DNA from 2 places in the Paenisporosarcina sp. TG-14 genome. Region 1 is predicted to be linked to the other one. Evidence: riboswitches for the same ligand, from Rfam matches in the RefSeq annotation. Region 1 holds a riboswitch; the other holds the start of a gene.

Region 1 (4,218 bases):
GTCTATGAGATCCAAGGGATTTTGAATGGAACATCGAATTTTATTTTGACTGAAATGCGCGAACAGAAACAGTCTTTCCTTGAAGCATTAAAGCTAGCTCAGCTAAATGGATATGCGGAAGCTAACCCAAGCAATGATATTGATGGGTTTGATGCGTATTTTAAGCTTATGGTGTTAAGTGAAATTGCATTTGGTGAACAGCCTGAACAAAAATCTGTCAAAATAAATGGAATTACTGACATAACAAGTGAACAAATTGAGATGGCTGAAAAGCTTGGATTACATTTTAAGCATATTGCTTCAATTGAAAGAAAAGAGGATCGTCTTTTCGCTTCGGTCATTCCTACACTTGTGTCAAAGTCACATCCATTCTACCATGTGGAAGGTGTTGAGAATGCAGTCCATGTAAAAACCGATCTTGTCGGTGGGATTACTTTACAGGGTCCTGGTGCTGGAATGTTTCCAACTGCAAGTGCAATGATTGAAGACCTTGTTCAAGTTTTTCAAAGACAATCAACACTAGGAAACAGTCTGAAAAAGAAGTCAATCATTAAAAAGGAAGCGAAGGATCAAGATATATCTTATTGGATAGTAAGTAACCTCAGGAACCATTTCTCTTTAAGTGTTATTGCCTATTATGATCAGCTTTCTGAGGGAGTTTATTCTATTAAAGCCACCAAGTCCCAATTATTTAAGCTTTGCGAGCAAAATGATGCGTTGATTTCTTATCCAATATTGGGCTCTTATAAGCTGAAAAGTGAGCATGAAAAAGAAGTGTTACAGCTTCAAATCGATTAATTTTGCACGTTATCCTCAACTCTACAATGACAGGAATTGAAGTAAGCTTAGTAGAGGATAACTGTAACAAAAATACTCTATCAATAAATTATCTGACGACTCATATCACTTAATTAGTTTCATGAAGTTCTATAAAAGTATAGGTATTTCAAGTGAAACCAATCTTGACTCTTACTAAATCCTGAACACTTCCATCATTGGCACTTCTAGTATAGACTCTTAAGTCACCTGTGGAGGTTGTAGGTTCACGATCAAATTCTACATTCGTAGAGAAATAACCGTATTCAGGTCCTGCTGCACTAGCTGTAATGAAATTTTCTGGTGAAATCACGTTGCCAGCATCGTCAACGATTGAGTACAACACATTTGCTTCAAAAACCCTTGCTACACCTTCGATTAAGCTACCTGATTGAATATTATCTCCCGGTAATGGACGATTGCCTAAAATATTTCGTGAAGAAGCCAGCGGCAAAATTAAACGATAACCTGGATAAAGGACATCTGGAGAAAAACTGGCTCTTCGATCATTGGCTTTTATTATATCTTCAATTCGAATGCCAGTTTGACTAGCAATTCTGTATAATGAATCTCCAGATTGGATTTCATAAATAAAAGCAGGAACGAGTATCGGTTGGTTCAGATAAATTAGATTAGGATTGGCAATTTGACTATTAATTCCTAATAAAAGATCGAACTCGCCAGAAAACTGTTGACTTATAGATAACAGTGTATCACCTGGAGAAACAATATAATAAACTTCATAACGATAGCCGTATCTACCTCCCGGTACAATGAGAAGCTGACCTGGGAAAATAAGACCCGGATCTGTAAATGGGGGGTATAGTGAATTGGCTTGCTCAATCGCAGGGACTGTACTACCTAAACGGGAAGCAATACTGTATAAGGTATCTCTTGGCTGAACAGTATATAAATAATTTGTGGTTTGTATAGCAGTCATTTTTTAACACTCCTTTTTATACAAGGTATTCGCAGTGTGTCAAATTAATGTCAATAATATTGTTATAAACTTCCTTCAATAAACGGCACCAGCTGGGATAGACGAACTATAGCGATCGATTATGATCAACAACCCTTTTTTAATTCAAAAATAAAAGAACCGAATTTTCAGAAAAAGGTTGACTTCTTATTGCAAACTTATTTATAATCCTTAACAAGAGACTTTGAATTACCAACTTAATATACTCTTATCCAGAGTGGCGGAGGGAATAGGCCCTGCGATGCCCGGCAACCAACGAATTTTATCCTAATTCGGCAAGGTGCTAATTCCTACAGATTGATTTTGATCTGAAAGATAAGAGGAGGATCTCAGGAACCCCCTCTTCTTATGAAGGGGTTTTTTAATTCCTTTTTTAAACTTATTGACTTTTCACTGTGGTCACTAGAAAACTAAAAACATAAAAAAAGAGGAGAGATTAAAGATGACAAATTCAACAAACCCTACTGAAAACTATGGTATTGAGACATTACTTCTACACGGTGCAACGAGCCCAGATCCAACAACTGGTTCACGAGCAATTCCGATTTACCAAACAACTTCTTTCGTTTTCGACAGCACTGATCATGCGCAGAAGTTATTTTCACTTGAGGAAGCAGGAAATATTTATTCACGTATTGGTAATCCAACAGTTGCTGCATTTGAAGATCGTATTGCATTGCTTGAAGGCGGAGTTGGAGCGGTTGCTGTTTCTTCTGGGATGGCTGGCATCACGCTTGCTATATTAAATCTAGCCAGTGCAGGTGATGAGATAGTAGCTGCAACAAATCTATACGGAGGAACGTATAACTTATTTTCATCAACGCTTCCACGCTATGGAATTAATGTGAAATTAGTAGATCCATCTGATCCTGAAAATTTTAGGAAAGCTATTACAGCAAAAACAAAAGCAGTATTTGCTGAAATAATCGGTAACCCAAGTTTAAATGTGTTAGACGTTGAAGCTGTTGCAAAAGTAGCGCATGAAGAAGGTGTTCCATTAATCGTCGATAGTACATTTGCGACACCTTATTTAAATAAACCGATCGAGCATGGTGCAGATATCGTGGTCCATTCAGCAACAAAATGGATCGGAGGACACGGAACAACGATTGGTGGGGTGGTTGTTGATGCAGGGAAATTCAAATACGATAATGGAAGATTCCCAGATTTCACAACACCGGATACAAGCTACAATGGACTTCGATTTGTAGATTTAGAAGAAGCGGCATATATTGCAAAGTTCAGAGTTCATTTATTGCGTGATATTGGAGCTTGCTTAAGTCCACAAAGTGCATTTTTACTATTGCAAGGCCTTGAAACATTGCATTTAAGAATGGAGCGTCATGTTGAAAATACGCAAGTTGTTGCAGAGTATTTAGAACAACATCCAGCTGTGGAATGGGTGTCATATCCGGGCTTAAAAAGTCATGCATCTCATGAATTAGCAAAAAAATATTTACCTAAGGGTGCCGGTTCAATCATTGTATTTGGTATTAAAGGCGGTAGAGAGGCTGGACGGAAAGTAATCGATCACACAGTTTTATGGTCTCATGTTGCAAATGTTGGAGATGCAAAATCTCTAATTATTCACCCAGCATCAACTACTCATGCACAATTATCTGCTGAAGGTTTGGTGGCGAGTGGCGTCTTAGAGGATCAAATTCGTTTGTCAGTTGGCATTGAAAATGTAAAAGATTTAATTGCGGACTTAGATCAAGCAATTAAACAGGCGTCTGAAATAGCTGTTCATTCTTAATTTTGTTTAACTATACCTATATGAAAGAAGTTGATTCCCCGTGAGTCACAATGGATTGAAAATTGAGATCGAACGGAGAGAAGATACAGTTCACCTAGATCCAATCACACTTGAATCTGGAAAGGTTCTCAACAATGTTTCGCTTCGTTATGAACGAGTCGGAAACAAGGATCTTCCAGTGGTTCTTATCTGTCATGCATTGACTGGAAATCATGTCACTGTGGGTACAAGTGAAGAGCCAGGGTGGTGGAATGGATTTATTGGATATGATGCACCTGTAGATCTTAATCATTATCAAGTGATTACGTTTAATATATTAGGTGGATGTGGTGGTTCTACTGGCCCTGCTTCACCCCTAAATGAGGAATTAAACTATCGTTTAACCTTTCCTTTCGTATCCGTCCGAGATATGGTGACAGCTCAGCATCAAGCACTTAAAAAGCTCGGAATCAATAAAGTTAGAGCAGTTATTGGTGGGTCGTTAGGTGGAATGCAAGTACTAGAGTGGGGTGTGTTATTTCCCAACTTCATGGATCAACTATTTGTGTTGGCTGCTACTCCATCACTAAGTGATTATGGTATTGCGTTTAATCGCATAGGAATTCATGCAATTGAACAAGACCCTCGTTGGGATGAGGGGAATTACGTTAAGTCGAGTGATGTAAAA
Region 2 (4,218 bases), on a different contig from region 1:
CATCCAATTGTATCTCGATAATCGTAATTACATCATGAAAATTTTCATACTTTTCGTAAGGCAATCTTAACTCTTCACATTTTTCAATGAGAAAATCTCTTGCAATTACTATGTCTGCAAGCTTAGCCGCTTCTAGGTCTGTAATTGAATCTCCGATAACTATGCTAGTAGCATCTTTAGGAAGAAGATTTCGCATGATAGACGGTTTGCAACAACCGCACCCTTGACTAGCACAAGTTTCATCACATCCAAAGGGGAAAATAATTTTAATAGTATCTTCAGAAAAGTCAGCTATGTTGCAATAGATGTCTTCAAATGGACCATATGGCTCTAGAAGAGGTTTGACGAAAAAATCAATTCCTCCACTAACGATATACAGGGGGATATTGTGTTTTTTTGTATAGGTAACAAATTCTCCAAAACCTTCACGAATCTGCGCTTCTTCAAGTACGTATGAAATTACTTCATCCTTTAGTGAAGACGGCAGCAGTGAAAACATCTTTCTAACTCCCTCTTCAATTGAAATATTTTGTGCTAAAATATTATCTTTTGTTGATTCCCATTCAGGGGGATTAAACTTTTTCATAATATGAATAATGTTGTCCTGAGTCGTTACAGTCCCATCAAAATCACAAAAAATAGTTAGATTTTTCATTTGTCACTTCCCCATAATTTAAGTGCTTCTCTTAATTCATCTTGTTCTTTAACTACTTCCGACAATTCTTCACCTTCTAAAACAGCATCAATTGCTTGTCTGAATGCTCGTCCACCACCAGCTGCACCTGACGGATGTCCGTGCACACCACCGCCAGCATTAATCACACAGTCAATTCCATAATCCTGAACTAGTAGCGGGACTAGCCCCGGATGGATACCTGCAGATGGAACTGGAAACGTTCGTTTAAAAGTGGTTTCTTTCGTCAATTCTTCAGCAATTGCAAGGGCTACATCTTTTTCTAGAGCTACACTACCATATGGCGATGGGAAGAGTGACAAGTCCGCACCTAAATAGCGTGTTAACTTCCCGAGGAGTAGTGGATTAGATACCCCGTAAAATGCAGAAGAAGTGAAAGCTCCACTAAATGCTGGATGAGCCATGATTGGTAATTGAATTTCTTTGTCTTCGGCTAACTCTTGAAGGACATCAAGTCCATACGTATGAACATTGAATAGTAAGGCATCAGCCCCTAGCTCACTCGCCCTCTTCGCCTTACCTCTTAGTTCAGATGTTCTCCCTGTTAAATTAATTGCATACAAAGTTTTATGTCCAGTTTCTTCATATACTTGTTGTAATACTTTTCTACCTCTTGTTATTCGCTTTTCAAATGGAGTATGATGATTTTCAAATAAAATCTCATCATCCTTAACAAGATCAACTCCCCCTAAAGCTTGCTCTCGTAATTGCGCTACCAAATAATCTATGTCCCTACCAATTACTCCTTTAAAAATACTCATAACCAGTGGTCGTTCATGAACATTAAGAATAGTACGAATTCCCTCAATCCCGAACTTAGGACCTGGAAAATTACTTTCTAGTTTCTTTCCAAATTCTAAGTCTAGTAATTTCACTTTACCGTCTAGAGACAGCTTTCCGAAAACAGTCGCCAAGATCGCTGGTATATCTGACGTGAAATTTGCGCTAGGATAAGAAATTTTCACTTCTGCTTTAATTTCTTCCGGTGTTATTGGGTAAGATTCGTCTACAAACTCTTTTATTGATACGACAATACCTTTATGTTTTTTTAGTTGTTGTTGATCGAGCATCGGTAAATCCGTCCAAGATCCAATTGTTAAACCAAGTGCAATTCCTTCTGCCTTTTTCTCAAAAGAACCAGGCTTTCCATAAAGCTGATAGCATGCTGTTATTTGGCTCATGTTGAACTCTTCTCCTTTTGTATGTATGTATTAACATCAGTTTTAATTTAGTTGACACAAAAAAACCTCATCATAATAAGAAGAGGTTAACAGGATAAACGTCTTCTTATCTCTCAGCAATAAGCTGTAAGAATTAGCACCGTGTCCAAAATTGAATCGGTTGCCGGGTATCATAGGGCTTGTCCCTCCACCTGCTCTAAATAAGAATAATTATATTAATTTTAGGATAAGAAAAAGTAGGAGTCGTTATTGTGTAAAATGCCACGCTTTTCTTAAAAATGAATTTGTTTGATTATTTCATCAATTAGATTGATTGTCAATCATTTATCAATATTTTTATTTCCCTGGAAATAGTTCACAGAATTTTCCGCTAAATATAGAATTGCCAAGAAATAGAAATAAGAAATGAGCATTTTATACGTCAAATAAGTTTTATTTAAATAAAACTTAGAATAAGAAGAGATATAAGCATGAACCTTTGACTGAAGAAAAAACAGCTTCATATGAAATAAAGTAATTTATCACACTTACACTAAATAGAGGAATTGACTTTAGCTCCTTTTTTCTTATAATGGATGTGTAAGAATTATAACATTATGAAAAATGAAACGCTCTCAGATGCATTACTTCATTTGCATTTTTATTATTAAGTTTTATAAATACCGTTCGATTCTCGCATAATATTATAAAATATGAATATCCTTTAAGAGTAGACCCATTTAATAATAGATTAATACTTTATTAAAATTATATAATCTTAAAGGGTAACTTCACCATTGCATTATTAAATACTTATTGTAAATGACTTGGTACATCAGTCGTTTCCTTGTTTATTGTTTCGGTAAAGATATTCTCTTGAGAATATCTTTGGTTATTCAAATTTAATTTGCCGGATTGAATTAATTGAATCAGGTTCCGTATATCTTCTTTTGTTGCAGGCTGTTTAGCTTCTTTTAATAAGTATCCTAATTGCCCACTAGACTCAATTGTTGCAATTTGAACATCATTAATTGAAGTAATACCAGATTGCCGAAGTCTGGCTTCTAACTTATCCACCGGTAAACGGAGCTTCTTTAAGTTCTTCTCGTTTAAAACACCGTTTTCAATTACTGGTAAAGCTTTGCCTGAAAGTGTTGTTTCAGCTATATCAAATTTTACTTGAAAGTATTCCGTAATTATTAGGCTTAATACTAATACGGCCGCTACGCCAAAAGTTGTCCAGAGTCCTCGTCCTGTGACAGGCTGGATAAGCAATGTACCGATTCCAATCATTATTACTGTTTGAGGAATCGTCATCTGAGATATTGATTTTCTACCACTTACCCTTAGGATTAGTGTACCAATTACGAAAATAAGAACTGTTTGCCAAATCAAGTTTAGATCCATACTTGAACTCCTTTCCATTTCCGATTAATACATATGTTGGAATGTTCTTCTATGTGGAACTATAAGTAAATGCCCATGACAGATACATTTTAAATAATGAAAGTTATAACACTTACACTACACAAATTTTGTCATGAGCTACTTTTAAATTAACGTTTAAGAATTAGTACTATTCAGTTGAGTTTTGTACTATTTTATTTCTCGAAAATTTGATGAATTACTTCATTCGGTTGACTATTATTTAAATTTTTATATATACAGCTCGCTGGTTTATCGCGCAATGTTTCGGAGAAAGCAATTGCTAATTCTGCTTCACCCGCTACATGTATTTCACTCCAACCACGACTTTTTTTCAGCTGCTCTACATTTGTACCCATCTCCTTATAGAATCTGTACAAGTTTTCTCTAAGGCGTGATTCTAAGAAGTCTACTTTACTGCTCCCAATTACATGTTGACCATCAGGGTCCATGTTTTTCTCTTCTCCCCATTCTTCAAGATTCGCATCAAATATGTAGACCAATTCATCTTTGATGGATCCCATAGCGGTATCGAATATGCGAACTTCCCCAAAGCTTGGCAAGATAATTCCTGCTTCCGGATATGCTTTATACATATATTCCATCTCTTCAAGCACTGGATGGTCTTCCCAATGAAAGCTTGATTTCACAGGTACTTGCACATAATAAACTGACCACAGTGGAGGGTTCTCTGATGCAAAAATCACGACTCCTTTGTGTAAATCATTTCGATTATCTCCGATTTCATCCATTACTTTTTTCTTGAGTTTTTTAAAAGATTTCAATTCTGTATCATTATTGGAAGCTGCTAAATACTTGTCTAAATCCTTCAAACCGTTTTTCAAATGAATTTTCCATGCACCATTCAACTGTTCAGGGTCACCTGGATTAGTGTTCAAATATACACTCAATACACTTCTCTCACCACTGTGATATTCT

What was found. A riboswitch is a leader RNA that binds a small molecule or an ion and turns the genes downstream of it on or off. The one in region 1 is predicted to bind S-adenosylmethionine.
Region 2: linked by a shared signal. The riboswitch ahead of C406_RS0100475 (2,3-diketo-5-methylthiopentyl-1-phosphate enolase) and the one ahead of C406_RS0104930 (O-acetylhomoserine aminocarboxypropyltransferase/cysteine synthase family protein) in region 1 are both predicted to bind S-adenosylmethionine.

What each region holds. Positions count from the first base shown of each region.
Region 1 covers NZ_AMGD01000012.1:18,756-22,973, forward strand. Annotated here, with positions in the region: gene C406_RS0104920 (homoserine dehydrogenase) at 1-798, shown strand, start outside; gene C406_RS0104925 (LysM peptidoglycan-binding domain-containing protein) at 947-1,756, opposite strand; SAM riboswitch class I at 2,001-2,117, shown strand; gene C406_RS0104930 (O-acetylhomoserine aminocarboxypropyltransferase/cysteine synthase family protein) at 2,238-3,551, shown strand; gene metX (homoserine O-acetyltransferase MetX) at 3,607-4,218, shown strand, end outside.
Region 2 covers NZ_AMGD01000002.1:27,307-31,524, reverse strand. Annotated here, with positions in the region: gene C406_RS0100480 (2-hydroxy-3-keto-5-methylthiopentenyl-1-phosphate phosphatase) at 1-655, opposite strand, end outside; gene C406_RS0100475 (2,3-diketo-5-methylthiopentyl-1-phosphate enolase) at 652-1,875, opposite strand; SAM riboswitch class I at 1,979-2,082, opposite strand; gene C406_RS0100470 (DUF421 domain-containing protein) at 2,668-3,261, opposite strand; gene C406_RS0100465 (VLRF1 family aeRF1-type release factor) at 3,456-4,218, opposite strand, start outside.